DNA from 2 places in the Paenibacillus sp. B2(2019) genome. Region 2 is predicted to be linked to the other one. Evidence: riboswitches for the same ligand, from Rfam matches in the RefSeq annotation. Region 2 holds a riboswitch; the other holds the start of a gene.

Region 1 (16,552 bases), on a different contig from region 2:
ATAATAAAATGTTTATATGTGCATAAGCTGTGGATGGTTTCTTAAAATATAAGAAAGTATAAGTTTCACGCTATACTTTGTCCTTATATTTCGCGCTTAAACGCTTCCCGTCCGTATAAGGACGCCGAAGGCATTTATACTTGTATATTGTAGAGAAAGACCTTTTGAATTTCAATATTCTTGAATTGGAACGCTACATTGAAATGTCTTTTCAAATGTGAGGGCAAAAGGTATGATGTTTATTGTAGGCCCCGCAAGGATTTACCAGTGGATAAGAGGTGAACAAACAGTTTGTCCATAAAGACAAAACTATCTGCTATTATTTTTGGGGCGGTGTTGCTAATTTTAGCACTGAACCTGACATTTAACCTTTATGCCGCCCAAAATAATCTACGGAATGAAAGCATTAATAATATGCAACTAACCGCTATGCAAATGGCCGTTTCTGTAGAACAAAGTAACTATAGCTCTAACTATGTAGAATATCAAATTGCGCATAATTTAAGGATGGCGGCTATCTTTGCCTCCGAAGAGCTGGACCCCGACTATAGGAATGTGACGAATGAAGAACTTAAGGCCCTAACTTCCAAGGTGGGCGTGTCTAATATTTCAATTCTGGTAAAGACTGATAACGATATTGTAATAGCGAGGTCTTCGCTACCTAGTGATATTGGGGTGTCCACAAAGGACTGGGGGTACTGGTATCTGGCCTTTTTGGAGTTGTTCGATAATCAGGAGGTATCCGTGGGTCAGGGGCAGGCCATGGACCATTTTTGGTCAGGCCCTTTTGATTATTCAACCTACAATCTTGATTTCATTGAAAAATGGGGATATTACCATGATGAAGAGAGCAACTACATCATAAATCCTGTTATTCTCAATACTGCAGCCAGCGACTATGTCAAGATTACCAATCCCGATCAAATCGCAGCGCAGACTAAAGAAGCTAATCCAGGGATCTTAGAACTCACAGGATTTAACCCAGTAACATTTGGTTCAGCAAGTATGAAGGCTGACGGAACTGACACATTGAATAAGAATCTTGGTAACCGTCCCATTAAGTACGGCACCTATACTTATGGTAATGTGGAGCAGGATAGAACAGCGATTCTATTGGCTCAGGAGAAGCAGAAGCCGGTTACACTGGAGACGAAAGTGCTTGGAAAAAGAGTGCTCAAAAGCTTCATCCCTATCCAATCTCCTGGACTGAAAGCTTATGTGATTGGTGTCGTTTTGGATTACTCCGTGATTTCATCTGTGGTTCATGAACAATTAATTAATAATCTGACAACTTCACTGTTATTACTTACATTATTCTTGTTATGCAGTTACATACTGTCTGGATTTGTTACTCGTCCTATTCAGGCGATACTTGCCAAAGTGAACGATGTAGCCAAAGGGAAATTCGAGCCTCCACTTAAGGTAACTAGCCGGGATGAGTTAGGGCAACTGGCACTACGAATCAACGCTATGACGGCTCATCTCATGCAGCGCACTAATCGACTCAAACAGACACTGGAAGAGAACCGAGCAGTTAAGGAGCATTTGGAATCGGTCATTAATGGAACCTCTGATGCGATACATACTATCGATATGGACGGCCGAATTACTAGTACGAACAGAGCCTTCGAAGAACTGTATGGATGGAGTGCCAAAGAGGTGCTAGGGAATAAGCCTTACCTTGTGCCTGCGACAGCGCTTAAGCAGGAGGAAGAGCGGCTTGATGCGTTAAAGAGTGGTGCGGTTCTACCACCAATTGAAACGGTAAGACTTAAACGTGATGGAACAATTGTTGAAGTTAGTGTTAGTACCTCAGTGATTCGTGATGAAGACGGGTATCCACATTCCTTTATTCACGTCTCACGTGATATGACGGAACGTAACCGAATGGAGGAACTGCTTAGACGCTCTGAGAAGCTGACTACAGTTGGTCAATTAGCCGCGGGAGTAGCTCATGAGATTCGTAATCCTCTTACGACGCTAAAAGGATTTCTGCAGCTTCAACAAGAAAAGCAGATTTTGGTCCCCCTCCATATTGAACTGATGTTGTCCGAGCTCGAGCGGATTAATCTGATCGTAAGTGAATTTTTGATTTTGGCCAAGCCTCAAGCTGTTCATTTTCAGGAAAAAGATGTGCGGGATATCCTTGGTGATGTGGTTTCTCTATTAGACAGTCAAGCTCATTTGTTTGGGATTCAGTTTAGTGCGACATTCTCTGAATATCCATCCACCGTACATTGTGAAGTGAACCAGCTAAAGCAGGTGTTTATTAACATCGTCAAAAATGCTATTGAGGCTATGCCTGATGGTGGTGTGATTTCAATGGAGTTAAGAAATACCTTGGATTCTGTCTTCATTCTTATTTCAGATCAAGGCGAAGGAATTCCTAAGGATATGCTGCCTAAGCTGGGTGAGCCCTTCTTCACCAATAAGGAGTCGGGAACAGGCTTAGGGCTAATGATTAGCCAACGTATTATTCAGGCTCATAAGGGTCATTTGGAAATACAAAGTGAAGTGGGTCAAGGGACAACTGTTATGATCAAGCTGCCTGCAGCTGGTACGGATACCCCTTGGCTTAATATTAAGGATGAACGGAGTGAAGGACAACGTGAGAATTAATAAATTCATCAGTGAGACAGGGTACTGTTCACGCCGTGAAGCAGATAAGCTGGTGGAAGGTGGTAGAGTTACGATCAACGGACAACCTGCTGTGCTTGGCAGTCAGGCCGTTCCAGGCGATGATGTGAGAATAGATGGTGTTGCGCTTGAAACATCAAGCCAGACGGTTTACATTGCGTTAAACAAGCCAGTGGGTATCACTTCAACTACAGAGCAGCATATTAAGGGGAATATTGTTGATTTTGTAGGTCATCATGAGCGAATCTTCCCGATTGGGCGACTCGATAAGGATTCAGAAGGATTGATTTTGCTTACCAACGATGGGGACATCGTTAACAAGATTTTACGGTCCGAAGGTCGGCATGAAAAAGAGTATGTTGTTACTGTAGACAGACCGATTACGCCATCATTTATTACCGGCATGTCCAGCGGCGTAAAGATATTAGGTGAGAAGACGCTACCTTGTGAGGTCACTCGTATTACAGAGCGTGTATTCCGTATTATTTTGACGGAGGGTAAGAATCGTCAGATCCGCCGTATGTGCAGCGCTTTTGGCTACGAGGTTAGAAAGCTTCAACGCATTCGGATTATGAATATTCGTCTAGGGGCATTACAAACAGGAGAATGGCGTGAGCTGTCTGCTGAAGAGAAGCAAGAACTTGGAGCTACACTGAACTACGAACTTCTATAACCTAGAAGAGCCTAGATTTGAATACAATGTATCAAAAAAGAGCTGTTCCATCGGTCTAAGACCTTGGGACAGCTCTTTATGCTTGTAATAGGATAACCATTATTCATCGGAAGGAGCAATGCCTGAGAACTCTTTGGTTTCTTGATATTTACGAATAATGGATACTTCAACCCGGCGGTTCTTACTTCGTCCAACAGCTGTTGTATTTTCAGAAATGGGGTGGTATTCCCCGTATCCAATCGCACTAAATTTCCGTGGATTCAGGTTCGTATTTGTTAGCAAGATCTTCATGAACTGAAGGGCGCGATCGGCGCTCAGGTCCCAGTTGGAAGAATAGTCGCTATTAGAGATAGGGATATTATCGGTATGTCCTTGCACGACTACATCATAATCCGGGAATTGCTGCAGCATGGTTGAGATGGACTTTGCTAATTGCCGAGAATCATCTTTAACTACTGCCTGTCCGGATGCGAACAACGCGTTATCACTTATCGTAATCATAAGTTGGGATTGATTGAGCTTAGTGCTGAGTAGATCGGTAAGGCCGTTCTTGCTGATATATTGATCAAACTGCTTCTTAAGCTTCTCTAAATCCTCTTGTTCCTTTTGCCGCAGCTTAGCCATTTCTGTTTGTTCATTTTTCTTGGTTACTGATTTATCCATTTGATCATTTTTTCCTAAATCCTCTTGACTCTTAGATGGCATTGCCGCCCGCTCTTCAAGAACACCTGTACCGCCATTAAGAGCAGAACTGAAGGCTTGACTCATCTCTTCGAATTTTTTGGCATCCGTTGCACTCATAGAATACATTACGATGAACAAGGCTACCAGAAGGGTCATAAGATCAGAATAAGGCAGTAGCCACGATTCATCGGCGTGTTCTTCATGCTCTTCGTGTCGTCTAGTCTTTTTGCTCACCCGATCCACTCTCCTTCTCATCATTTAACTTAGCTCGTTCCGAAGGTGTCAGGAAGACAGCAAGCTTCTGATTGATGGCAATAGTGGATACACCGGATTGTATGGACAAAAGACCTTCGACCATCATCATTCGAACTTCAATTTCACGTTTGGAAAGTCGTTTTAGCTTATTGGCGATAGGATGCCATAATACGTAACCTGTAAAGATACCGAGTAGTGTTGCGATGAAGGCAGCCCCGATTGCTGCAGCCAATTTGTTCATATCACTCATATCAGCCAGAGCGGCGATAAGTCCGATAACGGCCCCGAGTACGCCAAGTGTAGGAGCATACATACCTGCTTGTGAGAAAATGAGTGCGCCTGCTTTATGTCTATCCTCTGTGGCGTGGATGTCCTCCATGAGAACATCGCGGACAAAATCCTGATCATTTCCATCAATAATCATCCGCATGCCATTTCTGAGGAAGTTATCTTCTATTTCATCGACTTTCGACTCAAGAGCCAGCAGACCTTCACGCCGTGTAATAGAAGCCCACTCCATGAACATAGTAATTAATTCGGGTTTACTGATTAATTTCTTTTTGACAAAAATCATTTTAAACAGACTTGGAATCTTCTTGACCTCCGAGAACGGAAAGGCCATAAAGATGGAAGCTGCCGTACCCACTAAGATAATAACGTAAGCAGCAGGTGTGGCTAAAGCGTGAAGAGGAGCGTGCTTGAGGATCATACCCCAAATAACTGCAACTAGACCAAAAATTAAACCAAGTATTGTTGAAATTTCCATTATGCACCTCGTCCATGAGATTATAAGATGTGTTCCGACAAAGCCGCGTATATCATCCTTGAAACAGCGGCAAGGCACTCTGTTCGAAACCGAATAACGTATATTCTTATTTATCGACATCATTCCGTTTTTTGTGAAGTCATTTTTTCGGCTATAATGGATAAGGTAAGTAATTATTCATCTGTGGAGAAAACGGAGTGATACATGTGGGTGTAAAGCATGGTAGAGATTACGGTGAAATCCTAACGGATTTGACTGAGGCTGTCGGAAGAATTTCCGATGGGTACTTATTTTTTGAAATGGATCCGGAAGAGTGGCAAGAATTGCCGCAGGAATCCAAGATGGAGGTATGGGAGGCACTGGCTGAGGATCTTTTCTTCGCGCTAGGTAATGAACCTATGATTGAGGTGGGGAGCGGCGTTATCATCTACGATAAGGACACTCACCGCATTAATATTTTAGTCGGAGAAGAGGATTTAGCCTCTGTTGTTTTGATTTAAGAAGAGGCGGCGGCGGGGCGTAATTTGCCCGTAGTTAGTAGCCCGTGTTAAAATTGGTGTAGCCGAGTTATAATCGCTGGGATTCTTGAATACATTTAATCGAAAATATTGCCTTTATCCTGGCACATCCCTTGGACCTCAGAAGCTAAGGGATGTTTTGTTTAACGAATAAGACGAGTAAAGGGACCTGCGGATTTTACTGCAATTTTTAGTAAGGGAGGAAACGAATTGTTATTTACCGAAGAAGAACTGCGTGAGCAGATCAGCAAGCTGGAAGGTTGGAAGCTGGAAGAGAATACCATGGTGCGAAAATATATGTTCAGCCAATATATGAAGGGTATTGCTTTCGTTGATGAAGTAGCCACCATTTCAGAAGCCTTTGATCACCATCCACATATTACGATTGATTATAAGATAGTGACTTTACGACTGAAATCAAATGAGGAAGACGGTATTACAGCTCTAGATATTCGAGAGGCACATGAATTTAATGAAGCCTTTGAGAAAAATCGTTAGTGTCACCTAAACTCATAAATAAACGCCCGTGCGCAGATAGTGAACTATCTTCTGGCACGGGCGTTTTTAGTTGCTTAGGTAGTAGTTACTGTTACTTTTTCTCTGAGAGCCAGAGGGCGACGTTTGCAATCTCCTCAGGGGCTAGCTTTTCTTTAAAGGAAGGCATTTGACCTCGTCCTTTAGTGACGATACTGTAGATTTCTTCAGCATCATGCTGACCGCCTTCATTTTGAAGACTGGGTCCAACTCCACCTTGAAGCTGATCGCCGTGACAGGTGATACAGCTGGCTTTCACGGTTGCTTCGGCCTTTGCCGCATCCAATTGGACTTCCGGCATCGTCGGCTTATTCTGTTCAGCTACCTCTTCTTTACCTGGAAGTGTAAACATAAGTACTACCGCAAAGGCACAGGCGGCAAAAAACAAACCGCTCATGATCCATTTCTGCATCCCAGTTCGTCCCTTCTATGTAAGCTGCTCCCTACATTATAGCTCAAGGTGAAGCGTTATCATAGGGTTTGTGACAAAAAAATGAACGATAATACCATCAAATCATTGAAAAATATGGAATTTAATATTATTTATCATAGACCATGCAATAAAAAGGTTTGTTTCCTGTGGGGGTTAGGCGTTCATACGTATCGGTAATCGTAAATCCACACTTTTGGTAAGTTCGGATCGCCCGCTGGTTCCAGGTCAATACCTCTAGATCAATCTCACGCTCAGGATAACGAAGCAAGGCTGCTTGCACGATTGCATCCATGAATATTTTTCCTAGACCTTGACCGCATAGATCAGGGCGCATACCAATCCCCAAGCGAACAACACCTTCCATTGGAAACAACTGCGCGAATCCACACAAAATCCCTTGCCCATTTAATATGGAGACATATTGCTCATTCCGTAGCTGCGGGTCACCGAACTCGATTCCAAGAGCCTGCATTTGCTCCCACGGCATCCAGCCGTAAATATTATAAGGGGCAGTGTAATCCCAGTTGCAAATCTCTTCCGCGTGACTGGTCTCCATAGGCGCTACATGAAAAGTAACAGAGGGATTTATCATAAGGTCAAGGACCTCCTTTCACGGGGGGACTTAAAATGTCTTATATTTCTAGCTTAAAATACTTATGGTCCTTATAAGGACATCGAAGGCGTTTATGCTTGTAACTAATTATATACAAAAAGAGGCATGGTCGACTCAGAAATTTATGAGGATTATTGTTTTACAAATTCTGAGAGGGGTAAATACTAAATAAGACAAAAAACAAGCTCTTCCCCAAGAATCAACATCTTGGAAAAGAGCCTATGTACGATTTACTTATTGAACATCATCATTATCTTCTGTCTCAGAAGCAACAGAATGATAAGCATCCGTGCTCATAATTCGTTTAGCACCGATGTAGCGTTTCACGTAGTAGCTATCACTCAGGGAGCTAATTGTTACACCGCGTGAGGTAGATGCGTGTGCAAACTTGCCTTCACCGACATAAATACCGACATGGGAGACACCCTTACCACTTGTATTGAAGAATACAAGATCTCCAGATCTTAAATCATCTTGGGAGATAGCAGTACCCATTTGATACTGGGAACCTGATTGGTGTGGTAGGTTTATACCAATTTTATCAAATACATACATTGTAAATCCGGAGCAATCAAATCCATTTGTGGAGATGCCGCCGGATACGTACTTAGTTCCGATGGTCTTGTCGATCACTTTATCCATTTTGGAATCCGCGAAAGCGCTTCCTGCTCCGATGGTGAAAATAATGGAAAAGCTAAGTACTGCTGCTGCTAGCTTCTTCTTCAAAAGTTTATACCCCTTCCGGATGCCTACGAGGTTAGCTTAAGGGTTCGGTTGAAGGTCCCCTATGACCCCTCTAAAAATGGAGGTCAATTCACCCAAAGTTGGTTCCCCCGTTTTCCTAATAGTTAGGAAACTCGGCTGATACTGTTGATTAGGAATAGCTTGTAATCAATACATGACAAAACCTTTGTAAATAACAACTTAATGATTACAAAAATGTTACTAAAATCTTACTGCAGTTATTGTAACAAACAGAGTGCCGCTTGGCAATCGTTTTTAACATAATCATGCAGAAAAATTCGTTTTTTTAAAGACAAAATGCATATGTAAGCGATAATATTAAACTAATTTTTATATTTATTGAAATTTTTATCAAATAAAAGTGTTTAAAGTCCGTTCTAGAGGTGTAAAGAATATAATAAGGCAAAAGAAAACCTGGATTCGATTAAGTCAATAATCAAACCCAGGTCTATATAATGTAATTGTGAGGTTATAGTTGTGGCGAAGTATTAATCGTAGGCTATAGCTTGATATGAGGAAGTACTCATTACTCTTTTAGCACCAACGTAGCGATTGGCCCAGTAGGACTGGCTAAGTGAAGTGATGGTCACGCCATATGAAGATGATGATTGTGCGAATTTTCCGTTTCCAACATAAATGCCGACATGGGATACGCCGTTGCCCAATGTGTTAAAGAAAACTAGGTCACCTGAACGCAATTTGCTTTTGGCTACAGGAGTTCCGACATTATATTGAGCTTTTGAAGTACGGGGCAAAGAAAGACCCACCTTCTTGAATACATACGTAGTAAATCCAGAACAGTCAAACCCGGCAGTGCTAGTGCCTCCGGTTTTATAGGCAACTCCAATTGTCTTTGAAATAACACTGTCCATCTTAGAATCTGCAAAGGCACTTCCTCCACCAATAGAGAACGCCATCACAAGTCCTAGCGCCGCAGCGACGCATGCTTTTCTTAAATTCTTCAAAAAAATTGTACCCCTTCCAATGCCTGTGAGGTTAGCTTAAGGATTCGGTAGAAGGTTCCCCTATGATCACTGCAAAGCGAGATCAATTCACCCAAAATATGGTTCCCCCACTTCCCGGTGCAAGGAATTCGGCGTTTTATGCACCAGATAGTGACTTATCGACATGACTACAACAAATACATGAAGTTATGTAGAAATCGTTTCAAATGATTACAAACTTGTTACCAATGGAACAGGACTTATTGTAACAAAGTCTTTACGATTTTGCAAATCCTCATAATTTGTCTATAACGCGAAAGAGTCCCAGCTCCTGATTCAGGAACCGGGACTCTTATATTATGTTCTGTAATGCTTCAAATTATTGTGGAAATGCTTTACTTTGCCATAGATGATATTGAGCTGAAATTCCCCACATTTTGAAGAGTGTTGAGGGCAGTGATGAAAGTTGACGAATAAGAAGTGCTGGTAGGCCAGGACAGAAGATACCCGTTATTCCGCACACTAGCAAAAGGATCAGGCCTGCTGCACCAAGTACGATTGAAATTCCTATTGCCGGAATCAGTGACTTCAAGCAAATGAATAAGGAGGAGAACATCCCCGTGCCGCTGGTATAACCAAACTGCATATATAGAAGGAACAGGCGCACGATAAAGATGTATATAAGCCATGCCAATACGTATGGAACTAGATGAAGTAACAAAGAGTAGTTCAGAAAGGAGGACAAGAATAGCCCGTACATTTTTGGAGCAAGCCAGTATAACGGAAGTAGAGCCAGCACCCATTCGATTAGACTGAAGATAAACACTGGAAATCCATAAAGCTTCATACCGGGAAAAAAGAACAGGCCACGCTCTCCTTTTCGCTCCTGATGGAGTTCATGCAGTAATCCTGCCCTTATGAAGGGGGAGAGTAGCAGTCGTAAGACAACAAGCCCTAGGAACATCCATAACCAAGTACGTATCGCAGGATCTGTGTTCAAGCTGAACTGCCCTTCGACATAATAGAGTAGTCTGCCCATTCCGCTGCCTCCAGCGTCTTTATCTGGATAACGTAGTAGAATTGGAACGATAGCAGATCGGATGAAGCCGTACATAAAGTAGCCCCAGAGCAGTCGGTAGATGAAGAGCAGAATCAGAATATAAAATTGCTCCTTCATGCTTTGCCAGCCGCGGGTTATCGATGTTCTCACAATCATTCACCTCACCAGACAAGAGTTCCGAGCACGGTTTCAACTAGTTTAGTTACACTTAATGTCCAGCGGGAGAGCGTTTTGGGCTCTATTTCCGCCAGTCTGAAGTTATTAAGATGTTTGTTTTCTAACAGAATGGTATGCTCAGGATCAACCTCAGCAGAGAGCAGAAGCTTATCGCTTAACAATTGGAAGGTAGTCTCAGCTCCTTCACCGCTCCAGACCCGCTCTGTAGCAGAGTCATCGGCGAATGTGAATTTAATGGGAACGTCAACGTAATGGCTCCCTTTGTTTGTAATCTTTACTATGGATTCATAGCTCTGAGCATCGCTGTTGCCATTCTTTTTAATCGTAATCGTATCTACTGAGAAATCAGGAGCACCACCACCATAAATATAATCTTCGAAATAAGGCTGCCATGATTTTTTGGTTACCTTCTCAATGACTTTTTGAAAATCAGACGTAGTGGGGTGCTGGAAACGGAATTTACGTGCGTAAGTGGACATGATGCTGTTCATTGCCTTAGTGCCTACTTGGCGTTCAATATCCTTAAGTACTAGCTTTCCGCGAATATACACATTCCGGCTATAGGATTCTGCCCCGGCATATTTCCATGTTTCTAAATTTAGCGGCTCTGATTTGGTCACCAAGCTGGACTGAAGAGGGAGATTCGTTTTGATGCCATATTCTTGCTCCATGAGTCTGTCTTCAGCATAAGAAGTGAAGCTTTCATCTAGCCAAGCCTCTTCGAATTCATTGCTGGCTACCATGCCGTAAAAGTATTGATGGCCAATTTCATGAACGACGGTTCTTTCAAGTGAGGTGTCAGGAGAAGAGTCTGTGGCTCCAAACGCTGTAATGAGTGTTGGATACTCCATTCCTCCAGCCCCATTCCCCTCCTTAGGCGGAACGATAATAGACAGAGTCGAGTAGGGATAAGGACCATACCATTTGCTGAAGTAGGTCAGAGCTGCCTTAGCGGCCTGAAGGTATCGTTCCTTTAAGTCTTTGTGTAATGGATCGAGATACACCTTAATCCGTACACCAGGCACTTCTGGCGTAGAGAAGGCTTCTTCGGCTACTGTAAAATCAGGGGATGCCGCCCACGCAAAGTCATGGACATCGTCAGCGTAGAACTGATATATTTTCTGATCTTGCTTTAGCTTGGCATTCTTCACAGGAAATCCGGTCGCAGCTACCGTGTAGTCGGAAGGAACCGCAATCGTTACATTAAAGATGCCAAAATCGCTGTAAAATTCAGAGGTGCCGTGGTACTGATGCAAATCCCAGCCTTCCTCCTTAACCCCGCGTGTGCCCATAGGCTCGTATACACTAAGTTTAGGGAACCATTGCCCAGCCATCACGAAATTGCCTGATGCGCCCATACGGGCAAATATTTTGGGGAGCTGGACCTCGTACTGGAGTTTAAGCGTGACACTTTCTCCACCATTAACCGGCTGTGGGAGATGTACCTTTAGGAGTGTCTTATCGTTGACGTTACCATCATCGGGTTGTACAAATTGCACTCTTTGCATTAGTGATGTTCCTTCTGTTGTGCGCAAATCGGTTAAAGTCATACTTCCGAAGCCGTTCTCTGGCATGGTGTCACCTCTGAGCGTTCCTCCGGACTCCTTCATAAAGGTAGTATCTGATGAAGCAAAAGCATTTGGATACATATGAAAATATAGATCACTTACCGGTTTTACACCGGGGTGTGTCCAGGTTACCGTCTCAGAAGCGATTAAGGTTTCTGTATCAGGAACAAGCTGAACATCGATGTGATACTCGACAACTCGTTGACTTAATGCCTCTTCTGCTGGAACGGGGGCGCTTTCAGGCAGTGTCTGTTGTGGTGCAGCTGCAGGAGCTATGCCGCTTGAGGACTTGGCCTCTTTTGAAACAAAGCTAGTAACAGAAGATGTGGAGTTATCCCCCGAATAGACCCATATGCCTCCTAATAGCACGAGGGTGGCCAGGGTCGCAAAGATGATGATGTACCTTAATGACAGTGACTTCATAGTGTGATTCCTCCCGTGACAAGCATCTACGGGATGTATATGTTTGCAATCGCCGCATTATTAGCTAAAATTAAATTATTCGTAAGAGGAAGGGTGTGCACTCGTGGACAACATACAACCGGAGGGCAAGAAACAGATTGCCTTAAATATTGTGAATGCCAAAAGTAAACATAAAGGCTTTGGAGCGGGCTCTATAGAGCTCAATAACGTATCGCCTGTCATTATTGATGGCGGTGAAGCAGTCATTGATATTGGTGCCATGCATGCCAAGAGTAAGGTTGAAAAGGGGATTAAATTCTCCATGAACCGTGAAGATGTACCCAACGGTAGACAGGTTTGGGTAGTATGGGTAGCAGTGGACCGTACACAGGATAGTCAATTCTATGGCGGAATAACGGCCTGTGAAATGTGGATCGATACGGAAGCACGTCGCGGTTGGAAAATTCTCGCCGAGCATGTCAATAAGTTGGATGCTGCTCTAAAACGCAAAATCGATGTGGGAGGGCTTGGCGCAGTTGAAAAAGCTGCCCTCAAATCCCTCTTGATCTCTCATAATGAGGCATGGTGGACTGCGTCCTCCGATGAGCTTAAGGCTGCACTGACCGAGTAGGAACGAATTACCCGGACAAGGTTACATGATACAGAAAAAAGGCTTCGACATCCTGAAATAGGAGAGTCGAAGCCTTTTTGAATTGAACACAATGAATTAGTTTACGATTTTCCTGCCGTACTAAGTTTGCGTTTGAGTTGACTTACTCTGGCTTGACTGATCCCAAGAATTTCAGCAAGCTCTTTCTGATTGGCATATGGATGTTCTTCTATGGCCCGCTCCAGGCGTTGGCACATATCCTCTGTCTTCGTCTTCCGGATCGTGTTGCTGTGTTCTGACACTTCGCCTGCAAAATCTTGGCGCGCCTCAGGCACTTGAGACATGCGTTCAGGGTCGGCAATTTCTTTTAGACAGCTACTGCAAATAAATTGCTCTTTATAGTAGGTGACATGGTCGTGGCTTCTGCAAAACGTACATTCTGTCGAGGTGTACTTCCTGAGTATGATGGTGTTATCGTTTAATATAAAAAATTCGATAGGATCACCAATGTCGATATTACGAGTCATACGGATTTCTGCGGGAACCACAATTCTCCCAAGACTGTCTAAACTCCGGATCATGCCTGTATCCTTCATCCCATGTCCCTCATTTACATCTTTATATTTTGGTTGCTACTAACTATTATAGCAGTAATTGTGAGTTAAGAGAATGGGGTGAATATAATTAATGAAGCGGTTACATCCTTTGTGGGAGAAGTGAAAATCGAGTTTGGCCATCCTATGGATTCTACAATAAATAAGTAATAAAAAAGAAAAACCTCTTCAATTAATGAAGAGGTTAATTCAACCACCAGCGTTTAATATTGTTCCACAGGGAACGACTTTCTTCAGCAGGATCTACTTTGCTTTGTACATCATCGACAACGGGAGCTTTGCCGTGTTGATCACAGTATTCGGTGGGCTCAGTTCCACTAATGAAAGTCTCCAGTTCTTTTTCGGGACAGGCTGCTGTAGCTAGCTTACCGGATTGCGGATTGATGTATACACTGACTACGTCATCTGGAATGGGAAAAATCTTAGGCGGGATATTTTCCAACGCTTTTTCAGTAAACTCCGCGAAAATTGGAGCTGCCCGTCGGCCATCGGTAGTTGTGATGTCGCGCCCCTTGTCATATCCAACCCAAACTGCAGTGGACAGCTCGGGGGTGAAGCCTACCATCCAGCCGTCTGTATCCGTAGTTCCAGTCTTGCCGGCTACCGGACGTTTGATTATAGAAGCTACGCGATTTCCTGTCCCCCCAGTCTCAAATACCCCCTCCATTAAACGGGTCAACACATAGGCGGCAGAAGGCTCTACAATGGCTTCACCCTTTGACTGTGGTGCTTCATACAGCACCATACCATTAGAATCCGTTATTTTTAGAATGGCTGTGGTGGGCATTTTCTGACCACTGTTTCCAATAACAGCGAATGCCGCAGCCATTTCTAGCGGACTGATCGGTGAGGTACCGAGTGCCAGTGACGGCACGCTTTGAAGCGGACTATCAATGCCCATCTTGCCTGCCATCTCGCTCACCTTATCTGCGCCGATCTTCATGATCGTATTCACAGCATAGATATTGTCGGATGCTGCAATGGCTTGTCGCATATTGATTTCGCCCAGATACTTATCCCCGAAGTTCCGAGGCTGGTAGGTTTTGCGATTGTTATCATAATGGAACATCGTTGGCTGGCTTTTGAAAACGGAAAGACCAGTCATCTCTTTAGAAGAGAGTGCTGCTAAATACATGATCGGCTTAAAGGACGAGCCAGGCTGACGTGTGGTGGCTAGAGCATGGTTGTATTGGTTGGTACGATAATTTTTTCCGCCGACCATAGCTTTAATGTAGCCAGTGCGAGGATCGATGGAAACAAGAGCGGTCTCCAGATCACTCTTTTGATCCATCTCTTTGTCGACTGCTTGTTCTGCGGCATGCTGCATGTCAGGGTCAAGGGTAGTGTAAACATTTAGTCCCCCTTGTTCCAGCTCATCACTGCTGATGTGAAGAGATTCTGTGGCCAGATTGCGGATATAATCTCTGAAATAAGGTGCAACCACAGTGGTATCCTTCTGTCCTTGTGGCTTTAAGTTCAAGTCCTCCTGAACAGCCTGTCCTGCTTCTTCTTGTGTGATTTCTCCTAAATTGGTCATGACAGTCAAAATGATTTTTTGCCGTTTTTTAGCATTGTCTAAATGATTGTACGGCGAATAATAGGTTGGTCCTTTTGGAATCCCAGCTAGCATGGTACTCTCTGCCAAGTCTAAGTCTGCTGCAGATTTACCAAAATACATTTGAGAGGCTGCTTCAATGCCATAGGCACCATGGCCATAGTAGATGTTATTTAAATACATGTTCAAGATTTCATCTTTGCTGTATTTCATCTCGAGCTGCATCGTATACAAGGCTTCTTTAGCTTTACGCGTCCACGTCTTCTCGTGGGATAGATAAAGATTTCTCGCGAGCTGCTGAGTTAGCGTGCTAGCCCCCTGCGTTCGGTTTCCCTCTTCCAGATTGACGAGCACGGCCCGAGCCATTCCCTTCATGTCAAATCCGGAATGCTCGTAAAACTTACGATCCTCGACGGCTAGTGTGGCTTCAATGAGCAGGGGAGAAATTTGACTTAATTTGACCGGTTCACGGCTACGCCCGTCTGAGGTAAAGGTGGCAAGAATGTTGCCCCTGGAGTCGAGTAGCTTGGAGCGCACATCGTCGCCAATGGGAGGGAGATCTTTTTGGTATAGGTAACCGAGCAGAGCTCCCGTGGTCAGTAGAAACAATATAATCATGGCTACCAGCAGCCGGAATAAACGGCGGAAGCGGCTTTTTCGTTTGGGTGGACTCGTTGATTCACGTGACATGACACCAGACTCCCTTCTCCTTGTATTATGGGAAAGGAACTGGAAGGATATTCATTGTATAACTAGGTGATCTGTTAAAGGGACTATCACCGGAGGAGATTTAAATAGGAGATGACAAACTGTTTCCATTTTGTGACTATTCAATGGTGGATCATGCGTGCTTCAGGAGGTATAAAAGAGTAGAGATTGAAAGCTAGGGTATATATACAATAGGAGGTGTCACTATGAACTGGACGAAAAAGATTCACAGAACGACAATAACCGCCCTTTCGGCGACGCTAATAATGGTTTCAGGTTGGGGTGCATCAGCTTCTTCTGTACATGCTGCTGCATCGGCTACACCAGCGGCGTGCGGCACTGGAGATCATGGGCTACTACAGTCTCTGCAAAACAAGCATTCAGGAGACGTATCCACACCGCTTACCTTTTCTGATGTTCAGTTTCTGAATGGAAATATCGGACGGGCAGCAGGCAATGGATTTATGATTGGCACTTCTGATGGAGGCTGCAATTTTCAAGAAATTTATGAAGGCCAATGGAGCTTTAAACAGATTGATTTTCCCGATAACGTGCATGGTTTTGCCCTTGCTTCTGTAGAAGACGGTCAAGCTCGATATTTAATCAGTACCTCTAATGGCGGCTCAGAATGGAAAAGACTTTCGAATAAAGCTGTTAGCTTTGAAAGAATCGATTTTATCGACAGTAAGATTGGTTTCGGGTATAACAGGGCATCAACGTATTACACCAAGGACGGGGGACTTAGCTGGAGTAAGATTTCAACCCCATCCAATACACGCGGTGCTTATTTCAGTGATCGTAATACCGGCTGGGCCGTTGTAACTGTGCCTGGAACCAGCTACCGGGTAATGAAGACTACAGATGGTGGCAAAACTTGGAGTTTGGCGTTGAAGGTAGCCTTTTCCGATCCTGAGTATGGGCAAATCACTGCAAAGGGAGATCAAGTTGATGTGGTTCTCTATGGTGGCTCAGGGATGAGTCAGACCTCATATTCCCTATATACAAGTACGAATAAGGGCAAGAGCTGGAATAGAGTGATTGCTCAGGAAACTGCTGG
Region 2 (16,552 bases):
TCCCCATTTTCTCTTCAATACTTTAAATGCCATTTTAGTGGTCTGTACCAAAAATAATTATTCGGACGTTACAGACATCATTAAGAGTTTATCCAAGTTGCTCAGAAGACTACTTAGCTGGAAAGAAGATCTCGTTACATTGGAAGAAGAAATGACGTTCATTGAGATGTATCTGAAAATAGAAAAATTCCGGTTCAGAGATAAATTTGACTATCAATTTGAGATCGATGAGCAGTCGCTGCAATATAAAATTCCAAAGCTAAGCATGCAGCCGTTAGTAGAAAATTCCTGTAAGCATGGTCTGCAGGCCATAGAAGGACTCGGTATCATTAAAGTAAAGACGGAAATCGAGGATGGTCGTTTGCAAGTTACGATTTCAGATAACGGCAAAGGGATCGAACCAAGCCAGCTTAAAGAAATTTTATTTAATGTTCAAAATGAAGAAGCCTCCTCAGGAACGAATATCGGAATCCGCAACGTGTATCGCAGACTGGAACTATATTATGAAGATCAGGTTCGCTTTGAAATCAGCAGTGTCCCGAATGAAGGGACTGTTGTCACGTTTGGCATTCCGCTAAAGCTCCTGGAACGAAAAAATAGCTAGAAGGTGAGGGAGCCTATGAAATACAAAGTATTGTTGATCGATGATGAGCCTAGTGCTCTTGAGGGGATGCAGCTATGGATAGACTGGCAGGCGCTTGGCTTTGAAGTATGTGGAACCTCCAGTAATGGCAAAGAGGGCTTACAGTTAATAAAGCAGCTACTGCCGGATCTTGTCATTACAGATGTAAATATGCCGCTAATGAATGGTCTGGAAATGGTTTCCGCCTGGCAGCAAGAGGAGACTAAACCGATTAAGTTTGCCATACTAAGCGGTTATAGTGAGTTTGAATATGCTAAGACAGCTATACGTTATGGCATTAACCATTATCTGATGAAACCGCTTTTCGAAGAAGAGGCGTCAGAAGAATTGAAGGAGATATATCGGGAATTAGAACAGGAAACTCAGAAGAGAAGCTTAAATCAAATGGCAAACTCAGAGGAAGTTGTCTCTCTTCTTAAGAGCATTCTGAATGAGAAGGCAGAAGATAAGTCAGACTTTACAGTACTTACACGTCTATCGGAAGGCAAAAGCCTTTGGAATATTTGTTTACTACAGACAGACCCGACGATGTATACGGAAATCAGAGAGAAAGCAGTAGCTCTCCTAACGAATACGGAATCGATGTTTCTGATCGATCTGGAGGCTTTTTGCTTTGGAATCGTATACGGCTATCCTTCGGAGTCTGATGAGGGTGCCGCAATATATCCTGCAGTAGCTCCCTTGCTGAATGAACACCCTAAGCAAGCCATGTATATTGCAGTAGGGGATAGCGAGGGCTCTTTGCTTCAAATTGCGAATAGCTACCGAACGGCGAAAGAAGCGTTAATGTATTATTTTTATAATTCGGATCATTCAGGATTCTTGACCTATCAGGGAACCAAAGATAGTCCCTTCAGCTATCACTATGATCAAATTCAACTGATGGATGACTTAATGAGACCCATTAACACACTGGACATAAAAGGCTTTAAACAAGCTGTGGGCTTGGCCTCTCGCAGTTTTCGTGAGATGCGCATCGCTCCAGAGGTTGTGAAGAAGATCGTTATTCATATTATGTATAAGATCGTTGAGTTTACTTCGAAAGCTAGTGAAGTTCAGGTATCCTCCTTGTTAACCCAAATAACAATCCCCGAAATGCGGGACTCGATGATGAAGTTGAACGATTTAATGCGTAATCTTTTATCATGTGGTGAGGCGAGTATTGATATTCTTCTAAAAGAACAAATCCAAAAATCACAGGGGATTGTACAGGAAATCAACAACTATATTGAAGCGCATTATCACGAAAATCTTACAATTAAAAAGCTGTCGGAGGTATTCTTCCTGCATCCAGTGTATCTGGGACAATTATTGATCAAGAAGAATGGCATTCATTTTAATGAGCAACTGCATGACCTCCGGATTAAGGAATCTGCGCGTTTACTTCAACACAATAAGCTGAAAAACTGTGAGATCGCCGAGAAAGTAGGGTATTCCAATTATAGTCAGTTTCTCAAACAATTTGAAAAGAAGATGAAGATGAGCCCTAATGAATTTAAACATACGAATACCTAAACTTTTTGGGGGTACACCTTTAGTTCTGGTGTATTATCAATGGCATCATCACCTCTATAATTTAACTTGTAAGGGCTTACAATATGGTTACACCAACAAAATATGGAGGTGCTTTATGGGGGGCAAGTCAATATCAAAGTTCAAACTTAGTCTGATTGCTGTGTTATCCCTAAGTTTTGCTCTAGCAGGGTGCGGTGGAAATAACAGCGGTAATACTGCTAAGGGGGAAAACAAACCGGCAGAAACAACAGCTGCAACTGCAGCTGGAACCGATGACAAGAAGATAGAGCCTTTTGAAGTTAGTATCTTTCTTGGAGAAGCAGGTCAGCAACCCACACCAGATAACAAAATTTACAAGATGATCAAAGAAAAAACAGGCGCATCATTCAACTTTGAATTCTTGGCTGGAGACCTTAAACAGAAGCTTGGCGTTATGATTGCCGGTTCGGATTATCCAGATCTGATGAGTTCCAATACCCAACTGACGGCAGCAGGTGCATTTATTCCTCTCGAGGACTTGATTGAAGAACACGCTCCGAATTTGAAAGCGCATTACGCAGCTTACTGGAACATGATGAAGGATCCCAATGATGGACACATTTATACACTTCCAAACTATGGTGCGTATAACGGTGAGATGAATACAACCTATTACTCTGGCCCAGCTTTCTGGATTCAGAAAGCCGTACTTAAAGATGCCGGTTATCCAACCGTTAAAACTTTGGACGAGTATTTCGATCTTATCGTGAAATATAAAGAGAAAAATCCAACCATTGATGGTCAACCAACAATTGGGTTTGAGATTCATAACAAAGACTGGAGAAACTGGGGATTGTTTAACGCTCCTCAGCATCTGATCGGGCATCCTAATGATGGCGGAGTAGTAGTTAAGGATAACGTAGCAGAAATCTTTGCGGATAAAGACTATGCTAAGCAGTACTATAAAAAGCTTAATGATATGAATGCATTGGGTATTATTGACAAAGAAGCGTTTGTAATGGATTATGACCAATATTTAGCTAAATTGTCCAGCGGATCCGTACTGGGAATGTTTGATCAGCACTGGAACTTTGGTAAAGCAGAAGATTCACTCAAGACACAAGGGAAAGATATGAGCACTTATGTAGGTCTGCCTCTTGTATATGATACTAACACCAAGGATTATTATCTGGATCGCCCTGCTCTTAACTTAAATAATGGATTCGGGATCACTGTCAATGCTAAGGATCCAGTGAGAATCCTTAAACTTATGGACACATTAATTCAAGAAGATTGGCAAAAAATTCTTACTTGGGGGATTGAAGGCGAAGATTATCAAGTGGTAGACGGTCGCTTTATAAGAACCCAAGAACAACGGGACAACGCAGTTGATGCAACATGGAAGCTAAGTAACAAAGCAGAAGCTTGGTATGCTACTGCTCCGAAAATGCAAGGGTACTTTGCAGACGGTAACTCAACGGATGCGGCAGCCCAACCAGAAGAATATAAAGCAGGGTTGGAAGCGTATGACAAGGAAGTCCTTGACGCATATGGATTCAACAGTTATGTAGATTTCTTCAGTAAGCCTGGACCGAACCCAGTGGCTTATCCAGCTTGGTCGATAGATCTTGTTGAAAATTCTCCAGCAAAAATTGCCGATACGAAGATGGGAGAAGTTAAAACCAAGTACCTGCCAAAAGCAATCTTGGCTAGCCCTTCCGATTTCGATAAAGTTTGGACTGAATTTGTTGGAGAACTTCATAAAGCGGATATTAAAGCTTACGAAGACAGAATCAATGAACAGCTTAAATGGAGATTTGATACTTGGAGTGTTAAATAGTTAGAGCTTGCTTAAAAATCAGAAAGTGGTGGCTTATTAGCCAACCACTTTCTGAAATATATGGATGATGTGGGGAGAAAATATATGGATGAGATTTTAACGGGAAAAAAAGTTAACCGGCATCCTAAAAGAAAAAAGAAGCAACCGATTACTATGACCTTGATTAAGAATCAGAAACAGCTGATTTGGATGTCAGTTCCATTGCTGCTGTATATTGTACTATTTGCGTACGTACCTGTTTGGGGATGGACAATGGCTTTTCAGGATTATAAACCAGCTAAGGCATTTGGCGAACAGACATGGGTCGGCTTGAAACACTTCAAGTTTCTATTTACGGATGATACCTTTTTAAGGGTACTACGAAACACACTGGCTATGGGATTAATTAATTTCTTTCTAGGATTTATAACCGCGATAACATTGGCCTTACTTCTTAATGAAATCAAAAATGTATTTTGGAAAAGAACCGTGCAGACCATATCCTACCTACCTCACTTTCTTTCCTGGATTATTGTAACAGGGATTGTAGGTGTCTCCCTCTCGGTTAACGACGGGATTATCAACATCGTGCTCATGAAATTACATCTTATCGATTCACCAATCCTTTGGTTGAGTGAAGGGAAGTATTTCTGGGGTATTGTGGGTGCTTCAACTGTCTGGAAAGAGGTTGGATGGAGTACAATCATCTATTTGGCTGCTATGGCTTCTATAGATCCAGCTTTATATGAGGCTGCTGAGATTGATGGGGCTAACCGGTACAAAAAAATGTTCAATGTAACATTGCCGGGAATTAAACCAACCATTGTAATCCTGATGATAATGTCCATAGGACATGTATTGGATGTCGGATTTGAGGTTCCGTACTTGTTAGGGAACGGGCTTACTGTAGACTGGTCGGATACGATTGATATATTTGTATTGAAATACGGGATTGGGCAAGGGAATTACTCCTTAGCCACTGCGGGAGGCATATTTAAAACAGTCGTAAGTGTAACGTTACTGCTTTTAGCTAACTGGACGTCGAAGCGGCTAGGGGAAGAGAGGCTGTTATAATCATGGAAAAAACTCAATTAATACCTCAGAAATCTCCAAAAAGTAATAGTAGAAAACGTATGAGAATTATAGGGATCGAACCAGTAGTGTTCGGTACCTTCAATACTATCTTTATGATATGTCTAGTCATTGTTACCTTGTATCCATTCTTGAATACTATAGCAGTTTCCTTAAATGAGGGAAATGATACCATCCGCGGCGGCATTTATCTATTGCCTAGGGAGTGGACTATACAGAACTACAAAGCTGTTTTTGCCTCTGGTACAATTATTCCTGCTTTTTGGATTTCGGTAGCACGAACAGTGATATCTACGATCCTGAATCTATTTTTAACCACAATGCTTGCTTATACTTTAAGCCGGAAAGAATATGTTTTCCGCAAGCAGATTACCTTTGTTTTCGTCCTAACCATGTATTTTAATGCGGGTCTGATTCCAAATTATTTCCTAATTAAGGATCTTCATTTGCTTAATACATTTTGGGTATATGTAATACCGACTATGATAAGTGCATTTAATATGATCGTCATCCGTACTTATATTGGTAGCATACATGAAAGTCTTATGGAATCCGCGAGAATCGACGGTGCCGGGGAATTCAAGATTTTCATGAAAGTAGTCTTCCCTTTATGCAAACCTGTTCTTGCTACCATTGCCCTTTTTGTCGCGGTAGGTGCATGGAACTCATGGTTTGATGCTTTTATCTACACCTCTTCCCGCCAGCACTTGAGTACATTGCAGTATGAATTAATGAAACTAATACAATCTAGTATGAATGCGAACAGTAGCGCAAGTGTAGCTAACGGGGCAGGGGTAACTGCGGAGTCAGCGGGGTCAATGGTAACTCCAAAGTCCATTCGTGCAGCCGTTACTATCGTTGCTTCGGTTCCGATTTTGCTAGTCTATCCATTTATGCAAAAATACTTTGTAGTTGGAATGAACGTGGGAAGCGTGAAGGAATAAGCAGCTTGCAATCACTATTAAGGAATAGGAAGGTTGTTTGTTAAATTATGACCCAATCTCCAATCACATACACGAACCCAATACTTCCAGGCTTCTATCCCGATCCAAGCATCACACGGGCAGGGGATGACTACTATTTGGTTTGTAGCTCCTTTGAATATTTTCCTGGGGTACCTATCTTTCACAGCCAGGACTTAATTCATTGGACACAAATTGGTCATGTGCTCAATCGTGTAAGTCAGCTAGATACACGTAAGAGTAAAAGCTCTGGAGGTATATTTGCACCAACGATCCGATATCATGAAGGAACGTTTTACATGATAACGACCGAAATACACGGGAAGGGAAATTTCTATGTTACGGCTACGGACCCAGCGGGTCCGTGGTCAGATCCAATCATTATTCCTTATGGAGGCATTGACCCTTCTCTAATGTTTGATGAGGATGGAAAGGTATATGTAACTACCCAGCAGGGGGCAGACTATGACTCCCACGCCATTCAATATGAGATTGATATTGCTACGGGCGCAGCTTTATCAGAACCAGTTGTCATCTGGACTGGTGATGGTGGACCTTGGACGGAAGGACCACACCTGTACAAAATAAATGGAATGTACTATATCATGTCTGCTTCAGGCGGTACGGCGAAGGAACATCGTGAGATCATTGGTCGAAGCTCCTCGCCGTATGGGCCATTCGAGCGGTTACCTCATCCAATATTAACACATAGCGGTACCGACAATCCTATTCAGTATTTAGGACATGCTGATTTGATCGAAGATTGTAACGGGGATTGGTGGGCCGTATTCCTTGGAGTACGACTAGTAGGTTCTAAATATACAGTGCTAGGAAGAGAGACCTTCCTTGCCCCTGTAGCGTGGAATGAAGACGGATGGCCGATGATTGATAATAACGAAGATATCGTAGGACTGGATATGAAGGTTCCGCGTGTACCGGGTCAATCACCAAAGCCTGCACTAAGCGGAAGGTATGACTTTGAAGACGATGTATTACCATTCGCAATGACCTTTCTTCGTAATCCCGCTGAGGCAAGCTGGTCTCTAAATGAACGCCCGGGATGGTTATCTCTTCGGGGTCAATCTAAGGGGCTCAGTGATATAGGACAGGTGGCCTTTATAGGAAGAAGACAGCAGCATACTTCAGCAGAATGGAGTACATTACTGGATTTTAACCCTACCGTGGACGGTGAAGAGGCTGGACTCTGTGCCAGATTGGACGAGGATGCACATTATGAGATTGCTCTATCGCAAAGAAATGGACAAAGAGTGATTGTAGCTTGTTTAACCGTTGATGGAATAACACAGGTGGCGGCAGAGGTTCCAACGACAGCTGGACGTCTGTATTTGAAAATTCGAGCGGAGCTAACCGAATATACCTTATTGTACGCTTTGGATGGGCAGGAGTGGATTGAGCTATCTACAGCGGCAGCGTATCCATTATCTCCTCAAGCTGTAAAAGGGAACGGTTTTACGGGTGTCCTTATCGGCCTATATACGACAGGTCGTGGCAAAGTGGCTGAGATACCTGCCTACTTTGATTGGTTCGATTATCGTTCATAATGTTTCGAGTACGGAATATAAATACGTTTGTTAGGAGGGAGATTGTTGAGACAAGCTAGTGATTTTACAGAGCCTGCACTAAAGACAGTGTTCGCAGAGGATTTCAAGATTGGCGCAGCCGTCAACCCATTAACTATCCAATCACAGGAGCATTTGCTTGCTTATCATTTCAACAGTATTACCGCTGAGAACGAGATGAAATTTGAAAGTCTGCATCCACTTGAGGACACTTATAACTTTAGGGCAGCAGACCAGCTGGTTGCCTTCGCCAGGGAACATCATATGGCGATGCGCGGACATACCTTGATTTGGCACAACCAGACAACGGACTGGCTGTTTGAGGATAAGGGCGGAGGACCTGTAAGCAAAGAGATTTTGCTTGCACGAGTCAAATCACATATTCAGACCGTTGTAGGACGTTATAAGGAAGAAATTTATGCTTGGGATGTTGTAAACGAGGTAATCGCTGATGAGGGAGAAGAACTTCTTCGCCAGTCGAAGTGGCTCGACATTGTGGGCCCAGACTTTATCGCCAAAGCGTTTGAATTCGCGCATGAAGCCGATCCAAAGGCTTTGTTGTTCTACAATGACTATAACGAATCCCATCCATTAAAGCGTGACAAAATCTATAAACTGGTGAAGTCGCTATTGGAACAAGGCGTGCCGATCCATGGCGTCGGATTGCAGGCACACTGGAATTTATACGATCCTAGTCTGGATGATATTCGTGCAGCGATCGAAAAATATGCATCTTTAGGACTTCAGCTCCAACTGACAGAGCTGGATGTATCCATGTTCCGTTTCGATGATAGACGAATGGACTTAAAGGCAGTACCTGCTGAGCTGCTCGAGCTTCAAGCAGATCGATATGAAGCGATGTTCGCACTGCTGAGAGAATACCGGGACGTGATTAGTTCGGTCACGTTCTGGGGAGCAGCGGATGACTATACCTGGCTGGATGATTTCCCTGTTCGTGGGCGGAAGAACTGGCCGTTCCTATTCGATGAAGCGCATAAGCCGAAGCCAGCTTTCCATCGAATTATCACCTCTGCTACGAAATCATAGAGTGGGCAAGCTGCTCAAATAATGAACTGTGAACCCGTCCTTATATCGTTAAGGGCGGGTTATTTATACGTTGATAGATTAGTAGGTAGAATAGATCTCAAAGGGCGGATTAAAGTGAGCGTGACAATTAGAACGATTCTGGAAGATTTAATAGGAGCTATGGAACAGATAGATGGGACTGTGGATACTCTTAAGCCGGGGAATCCAGAAATGGTGATTACAGGGATGGTTACGGCATTTTGCGCAACGCAATATGTTGTGGAACGAGCGATTGCTATGAACGCCAATTTGTTGATCACACATGAAGGTGTGTTTTACAGTCATCATGAGACGAGCAAGTGGTTAAAGGATGACCCTGTGTCTCGCGCGAAACGGAGTTTGATTGAGCGTTCTGAACTGGCTATTTTTCGTTATCATGATTATTGGCATCGGCATCAACCGGATGGGATCATGGTGGGCTTGCTACGAGAGCTTGAATGGTCAGCCTATGTGGTTGAGCAGCAATCCACTGCTACAATCCTATCGATTCCAGCTATGACGGTAAGTGAAGCGGCTCTGTATATAAAAAGAAAGCTAGGCATCTCCTATGTACGTGCTACCGGAGACCTATCCCAGATATGCAGACATGTGGGGATATTAGTAGGTTACAGAGGAGGTGGGACGATGGCTATTCCTCTTTTTAATCAGCACAATCTTGATTTAATTATTGCTGGCGAGGGCCCCGAATGGGAAACTCCAGAATATGTGAGGGATGCTGTCCACCAAGGCAGATTAAAAGCGCTGATTATGTTAGGTCATGCGGAAAGTGAAGCTCCAGGAATGAAATATTTAGCTGAAGTTCTGGCACAGAAATACCCAATGATTCCTACTTATTTTATTGCTGAACAACCGGTCTATCAGCTGGTTTAATTCGTATAAACCGAAATGAAGAATAAATTTGCATATTATGGAGAAAATGATTGGAAACCAGGTCACTGAGAAAGGAGTGTTTCAATGGAAATTCCTTTGGAGGCTGATGAAGTGTTAAGTCGTATCAAAAAGCTTCAAACCGATGGAAGCTCGATCAGCAAAAAACAAGTGAAGCAAAGCGATCCTGATCTTATGAGAAGTGCGCTGTTCTTTTTTCCGAGCTGGGAGCATGCATTGAAAAACGCCGATCTGTTGTAGCCATATGATTGTATAACGAAGCCGAGTGGTTCAGGGATTGATCTCTGATGGCCGCTCGGCTTTTTTTAGATATATTGAGTAAACAAGAGAAAAAGAAAGAGAAAACGAAGTGTATGCTCAATATGAAATGAAAAGCATGGCTTTCAACATTATTTTGCCCACGGCTCAACTTTACAAGAAACCTTACACGGAGTATGATTCATCACATAACTGACAATTACATAAGAAGTCCGCTTAATTTCCGTTAAGGAAAGCGGGGGAACCAACAACTGGGAACCAGTGTAACAATCGGTACTAGTTATGGGGTGAATCCTGTTCCAGGTGCATAAATGCATCCATGCAGGTAGGGCAACTCTCACTGCCCGAATCCGACAGCTAACCTCGTAAGCGTATGGAGAGAGGATGAATGGCGTATTTGATGATGAATAGCCACAGAGAATCCCTCTGTGGTTTTTTGCTGCGTTAAAAAGCAGATATAGTTGTAGAACCTATCTATGAAAGAGGTGTTAACTTTGCCTATTGCTAAACTGAATGGAACTTCGCTCTATTACGAAATCAATGGAACAGGGACTCCGGTTGTGTTTATCCATGGACATGGATTAACACATAGTATGTTCAAGCCACAATTGGAGTATTTTTCTGATAAATATAAAGTGATTCTGTGTGATTTACGGGGGAATGGCAAATCAGGTGAACTACTGCAGGCCCCAAATGAGATTATTGAAACCCAATGTCTAGATATAATAATGCTATTAAATGATTTGGGTATTCGTGAGGCTGTTTTTGTTGGGAGTGCCTATGGGGGGCTCGTCGTTCAACATATTGCGAAACAATATCCAGAACGAGTAAAAGCGATTGTTGTCGCGGATAGCTTTTGTAGAAGTCAGGCGTCAACGATAATCGGTAAAATCCAGCTTATGGCTGCTTATTGCAGTTGGTTAATGTATTACGCTCCAAGTGAGCTTGTACTACCTTCGATTCGTATGATGTACCGGGAACGCTGGAATCTGGCTTATAACGAGATTAGAAGAGGACTTCTCGATAAACGTCCACGGGAATTGTATCGGCAAAGGCTGGCTACGAGCCATGTGGATTACACTAGATGCTTAAAGTCTTTTAAGCGTCCCGCCTTATGTATTGTAGGTGACTTTAGTGAATTTGGAGTTAATTGTATGAAGGATATGGTGTCTCAGCTGCCACATGCTCAGTTAGTGATCATCCCTAACGCATTAGATCCTAGTAATCTGTGTCAGCCGGAGAAATTTAATGCTATACTTCAGCGGTTTTTGGAGAAACAGCAGGAAACTCAGCAGATTAGTTGATCTTAGTGGTAAGTGAGAAATGAGGGGCGTCCCATAGCCGGGGAGTATGTACTGGCTACGGGGCGTTCTTCTGTATGTCTGTATTTTGTACAATGCTGTCTACTGATGTAAGATTAAAGATATTCGAGATTAACTATCTAAAGGAGCTGAGTCATGATGTCTCAAGCCGAAACCATAAAATTGACCTCATTATCTTCAAAAGGGGGCTGCGGCTGCAAAATCGGTCCCGCCGATCTCATGCAGGTTATTCGCAGTCTACCACCAACCGTTCCTAATCCGGATCTACTTGTAGGTCTGGATACCAGTGATGACGCTGGGGTATATCGATTAAGTGATGATCTTGCGTTAGTGCAAACTGTTGATTTTTTCACGCCGATCGTGGACGACCCTTATTCCTTTGGGCAAATTGCAGCAGCTAATGCGTTAAGTGATATTTATGCTATGGGCGGCAAGCCGCTTACAGTGCTTAATATTGTGGCCTTCCCTATTTCTGTTTTGGACAAAAGTATTCTCGGTGACATTTTGCGCGGTGCAGCAGATAAAGTGCAGGAAGCAGGAGCAACGCTTGTGGGCGGACATTCCATCGACGATAAAGAGCCTAAATTTGGATTGGCCGTTACGGGCCTTGTGCATCCGGACAAAGTAAGAACGAATGCAGGTGCGCAGGCAGGAGATAAGCTGATTTTGACTAAACCTATCGGTGTGGGCATCTTAACGACTTCTATTAAAAAGGATCAGCTATCCCCAGAAGAAACTACACGCCTTACGACAGTCATGTCTACACTGAATAAAAAAGCGGCAGAAATCATGGAGCCTTATGATGTACATGCTTGTACAGATGTTACCGGATTCGGGTTGCTTGGACATGCCTCGGAAATGGCAAAAGGGAGCAATCACGGACTGATTATTCGTCAAGGCGATGTACCGATGCTGCCAAGAGTAAGAGAGCTCGCGGAGCAGGGCTTTGTTCCAGGCGGCACTAAGAATAACTTTGCCCATTTGGAGGGCAGTATTCTTTATCCGGAAGAGATGGACCAATTAAGCCGCTATATTCTGTGTGATGCTGTGACTTCCGGTGGATTGCTGATCTCTGTTGCTCCTGAACAAAGTGAGGATTTGCTAAAAGAGTTAGTAGATGCAGGTGTAGAAGCAGCATTGATCGGAGAGGTAACGGAAGAACATCCGGGTCAGATTGCAGTTATAGCTGCGCAATAAAGCTGGAGTTCAGCTTAGAGGCGACCTAAGAAGTTAGCCACCAGAGGAGAGAGCGCATTGTTTCAGGATATTACACTGGAAGAACTAAGAGTGTTAAAGAATAAGAAGCAGATCACCGTTATCGACGTTCGATCTCCTTCTGAATATAAAGATGCAACGCTGCCGGATAGCTTGAATATTCCCTTTTTTGATGATGAGGAACGGGCTGAAGTAGGTACGTTGTATAAACAGACAAGTGTGCAGGCTGCGAAAGAACGCGGTTTGGAGATTGCTGCTGCGAAGCTACCTTCCTTTGTCAAAGAATTTGCTGCGATTCAAGGGGACAAGGCTGTATTCTGCTGGAGGGGAGGTATGCGCAGCCGTACAACTGCGACCGTACTTTCTTTAATGGATATTCACGCTTACCGATTGATTGGCGGCTATAAAGCTTACCGTAAATGGGTACTCGATGAACTGGAGTCCTATGAATTCAAGGCGAAGCCTTATGTCATTCATGGAAATACGGGTACAGGTAAAACAAACCTGCTGCACCGCCTGAAGGCACAGAGCTATCCTGTTTTGGATTTGGAAGGAATGGCAGGTCACCGCGGTTCTATCTTTGGCGAGATCGGACTTCATGCAAACAATCAAAAAACGTTCGATAGTCTTCTTATGGAGGAATTAATTAAGCTTGGGGATGCTCCTTATGTACTGTTTGAAGCGGAGAGCAAAAAGATTGGGAAGGTCGTAATGCCCCCATTCATGGCCGAGCAGAAAGAGATTGGAACACAAATTTGGATTGAGATGCCACTACAAGCCAGAGTGCAGCAAATCCTTGAGGATTATCGACCAGAAGAATATAAAGAACAGTGCATTTCAGCATTTCGAAGTATCAAATCGCGAATTCATATCCCCATTGCGGCGGAAATCGAGCGTTGCTTGCAAGCTGATATGTTCGGAGAGGCTGTTGCGCTGCTGTTAGAATACTACTATGATCCTAAATACGATTATACGTCTACTCAGTATGAAGGCATTGAGAGAGTTACCTTTAAGGTGAACAATTTGGATGAAGCTGAGGCTGCGGTGATCTCTTTTTTAAGTAATCAGAAGGTATAAGCTTTATGTATCGTAAAGTATGAGGGGTTTAGAGGAGGCTCGGATTAACAAATGATCTATTTAGACTATAACGCTACAACACCTGTAGATAAGGAAGTAGCAGAGGTTATGATTCCTTATCTTTATGGTCATTTTGGCAATCCTTCAAGCAGTCATTCTTTGGGACAAGAAGCTAAAGTCGGAATCGAGCGAGCAAGAACACAGGTGGCTAATTTCCTGAATTGTACGCCGGGTGAGGTGCTTTTTACAGGCGGGGGCAGCGAGTCGAATAATACCGTCATCAAGGGCGTCGCCCAAACGTATCGACATAAAGGCAATCACATTATTTTGTCTGCTGTGGAGCATCCTGCGGTAATTAAACCGTGTCAGTATCTGGAGCAGTTGGGCTACACGATTACTTATGTACCTGTTGACGCGTATGGAAAGGTGCAGGTAGATGATGTGAAAAATCAGCTTACAGACCAAACTATACTAGTCTCCATTATGCACTCTAACAACGAAACGGGCACGATTCAGCCGATCAAAGAAATAGCCGAGGTCTGCCATGAACGGGGTGTCCTTATACATACCGATGCTTCGCAGTCCGCAGGAAAAGTAGAGCTTGATGTGGCTGAGTTAGGGGTGGATTTTCTAACGCTGGCAGGCCATAAATTATATGCGCCAAAAGGGATTGGAGCATTGTACATCCGAGAGGGCATTCACATCGAGCCATTAATTCACGGAGCGGGTCATGAGCAGGGGAGACGTGCCGGAACGGAAAACACCCCTTATATTATTGGATTAGGAAAAGCCTGTGAGCTTGCTTCGGACTTTGCTTCCAGAGAGCGTGTGAAAGAAGTAGCGGATTATTTCTACGATAGATTGCAGAACGCATTTGGCGACAGAATTCACCTGAATGGTCATAGGGATAAACGATTGCCCAACACGCTTAACGTTAGTTTTCTTGGAGCGGTGGGTCACGAAGTGATTGCTTCGCTGGAAGATGTGGCTGCCTCAACAGGTTCAGCTTGTCATTCTGGAGAAACATTGATTTCACCTGTTCTAAAGGCAATGAATGTCTCAGCATGTATTGGGCAGGGAGCGGTTCGTTTTAGTGTGGGACGGTATACGACTAAAGCGGAGATCGATGAGGTTATCGGTAAGCTGAAAGAGTATTTGTTGTGAGTAGATTGCCAGGGATAGCTAAGTTTGCTCAATAGCGTCTCTCCGGATCGAAAGATTAAGAAATTGAAATCGCATATTTTAACAAAAGCATCTGTCACTCCTTTAGTAGAGAGGGCAGATGCTTTTGTTGTATTAGTGATTATACAATAGTAAAGCCTGCACTTGCATAACCAGTGACTGTATTTACAAGGGTAAGACCTGTAGCAGTGGCTGAGAATACCATAAGAAGACGTGTCTGCGGTGTTACAGCGAAATTGATACCATTCGTAATTCCGCTGACAAAAGTTCCTAAATTAATAGTACCGGTGATAGATGGAAGTGGTACTATTGCGCCTGGAATAGGAGTAAATGTGTTATTTGGTGTGGCAGATTGGTACAATTGCGCTGTTACATTTAACGTAGTACCAAGAAGCGATAAAGCTATGGTATTACTGAAGTAAGCAGCAATAGATGTAATCACTCCTGAACGAGGAACCGACATGGCAAAGTTGATAAGAGGTCCAAGAACAGTACCTGTCAAATCAATATTTCCACTAACAAGAGAAATGCCAGTAGCTGAATTTCCGAAGCCTATGAGGCTTGTTGTTCCAACCAAGCCACCTAAAACCGTGGTCATAATAATTGGTCCACCAGATGCCAGTGGAATGATTGCGCCCTCACCGGTTGCCCCAGTAACTCCTGTAACTCCGGTAACCCCCGTAGGTCCAGCAATTCCCGCAGTACCTGTAGCACCAGTCGGCCCCGCAACGCCAGCAGTACCCGTCGCCCCCGTCGGGCCAGCAAGCCCGGCCGCACCTGTAGCACCTGTCGGTCCAGCCAGCCCGGAGGTGCCTGTAGCGCCTGTCGGTCCAGCAAGTCCGGCAGTACCTGTAGCGCCCGTCGGTCCAGCAAGTCCGGCAGTACCCGTCGCCCCCGTCGGGCCAGCAAGCCCGGCCGCACCTGTAGCGCCCGTCGGTCCAGCCAGCCCGGCGGTACCTGTAGCGCCTGTCGGTCCAACAAGCCCGGCAGTACCTGTAGCGCCTGTCGCTCCAGTTGCCCCTGCTCCAGGACCTGGAGGTCCCTGTATACCTTGCGCCCCAGTTGCACCCGTTGCGCCTGTCCCACCACCACCATATTCTCCTTGAGGACCTTGCGGACCTTGAGGTCCCTGAATTCCCTGAGGTCCTTGCGCTCCAGTCGCGCCTGTCGCTCCACCAGCAATTAGTAAATAATCTGACGAACTACCTGGTGTTCCTTTGGGTCCAGCAACAGTAGCTATATAAGTGCTGCCATTAAAGGTTACTACTTGACCCGCTGGATACAATGAGCTTTGTGCCGGATTAAAGACTACAATACCTTGCAGCCCAGCACCAGTGGCTCCTTGAGGACCCTGAGGTCCTTGAGGCCCTTGAGTTCCTTGGGGTCCCTGAGGACCTTGTGGCCCCGTCGCACCCTTAATAGGTAAGCCGAGCGCTTGTGAAATAGAAGCTTGAATATGTCTGATTTGAATTACTAACTGATCTTTGCAATGAGAGTCTATTTTCGTGGCGAGGATAAAAGATAATAACTCGGCTAACAGCTGTTGAAGATTAGTACCCACGCTCACGACGGAGAAGGGACTGACCTCAGTAGCTACAATGGTTATTTCTACTACAGAAAGAAGCTCCGTTCTAAAAGGGCTGCATATCCTAGCCTCATGCAAGAATTCCATGAGTTCTCTTAACACTCTTTGAAGATTGGAAATATGAAGTGTAGTGGGATTCGTAAGTGCGGGAGGTACCACTGTAGCAAGCTCTGTGACTATTTTTAATAGTGCAGCACACTCTCTTTTTCTAACAGGACTGCTTATTCTTCCTTGTTTGTTTAGGATAGCGTCACCTTTGAATGGTCTATGATAATGATCCGACATGCTTCTGTATCTCCTCCTTGAGCTTCTCCTTTTCATACCTTTAAAAATTGGGAACCTGCCCAAT

The links. Region 2 has a riboswitch for cyclic di-AMP ahead of PAENI_RS09240 (alpha/beta fold hydrolase). Riboswitches for the same ligand answer to the same signal wherever they lie in the genome.
Region 1: linked by a shared signal. The riboswitch ahead of PAENI_RS29515 (C40 family peptidase) and the one ahead of PAENI_RS09240 (alpha/beta fold hydrolase) in region 2 are both predicted to bind cyclic di-AMP.

Annotation. Positions count from the first base shown of each region.
Region 1 is NZ_VTZR01000029.1:17,777-34,328, reverse strand. Features, by position in the region: gene PAENI_RS29555 (sensor histidine kinase) at 292-2,619, shown strand; gene rluF (23S rRNA pseudouridine(2604) synthase RluF) at 2,609-3,310, shown strand; gene motB (flagellar motor protein MotB) at 3,410-4,228, opposite strand; gene motA (flagellar motor stator protein MotA) at 4,212-5,015, opposite strand; gene PAENI_RS29535 (hypothetical protein) at 5,222-5,515, shown strand; gene PAENI_RS29530 (4a-hydroxytetrahydrobiopterin dehydratase) at 5,744-6,031, shown strand; gene PAENI_RS29525 (c-type cytochrome) at 6,123-6,479, opposite strand; gene PAENI_RS29520 (GNAT family N-acetyltransferase) at 6,607-7,092, opposite strand; gene PAENI_RS29515 (C40 family peptidase) at 7,348-7,839, opposite strand; cyclic di-AMP (ydaO/yuaA leader) riboswitch at 7,845-7,986, opposite strand; gene PAENI_RS29510 (C40 family peptidase) at 8,346-8,774, opposite strand; cyclic di-AMP (ydaO/yuaA leader) riboswitch at 8,828-8,966, opposite strand; gene PAENI_RS29505 (hypothetical protein) at 9,181-10,011, opposite strand; gene PAENI_RS29500 (M1 family metallopeptidase) at 10,023-12,029, opposite strand; gene PAENI_RS29495 (YwhD family protein) at 12,133-12,639, shown strand; gene PAENI_RS29490 (AbrB/MazE/SpoVT family DNA-binding domain-containing protein) at 12,741-13,214, opposite strand; gene PAENI_RS29485 (transglycosylase domain-containing protein) at 13,417-15,477, opposite strand; gene PAENI_RS29480 (beta propeller repeat protein) at 15,702-16,552, shown strand, end outside.
Region 2 is NZ_VTZR01000011.1:206,070-222,621, reverse strand. Features, by position in the region: gene PAENI_RS09280 (sensor histidine kinase) at 1-604, shown strand, start outside; gene PAENI_RS09275 (response regulator transcription factor) at 620-2,158, shown strand; gene PAENI_RS09270 (type 2 periplasmic-binding domain-containing protein) at 2,274-3,977, shown strand; gene PAENI_RS09265 (ABC transporter permease) at 4,062-5,030, shown strand; gene PAENI_RS09260 (carbohydrate ABC transporter permease) at 5,090-5,992, shown strand; gene PAENI_RS09255 (glycoside hydrolase family 43 protein) at 6,040-7,572, shown strand; gene PAENI_RS09250 (endo-1,4-beta-xylanase) at 7,618-8,637, shown strand; gene PAENI_RS09245 (Nif3-like dinuclear metal center hexameric protein) at 8,752-9,546, shown strand; gene PAENI_RS31785 (hypothetical protein) at 9,631-9,804, shown strand; cyclic di-AMP (ydaO/yuaA leader) riboswitch at 10,026-10,210, shown strand; gene PAENI_RS09240 (alpha/beta fold hydrolase) at 10,299-11,126, shown strand; gene selD (selenide, water dikinase SelD) at 11,283-12,341, shown strand; gene mnmH (tRNA 2-selenouridine(34) synthase MnmH) at 12,399-13,436, shown strand; gene PAENI_RS09225 (cysteine desulfurase family protein) at 13,488-14,600, shown strand; gene PAENI_RS09220 (exosporium glycoprotein BclB-related protein) at 14,740-16,488, opposite strand.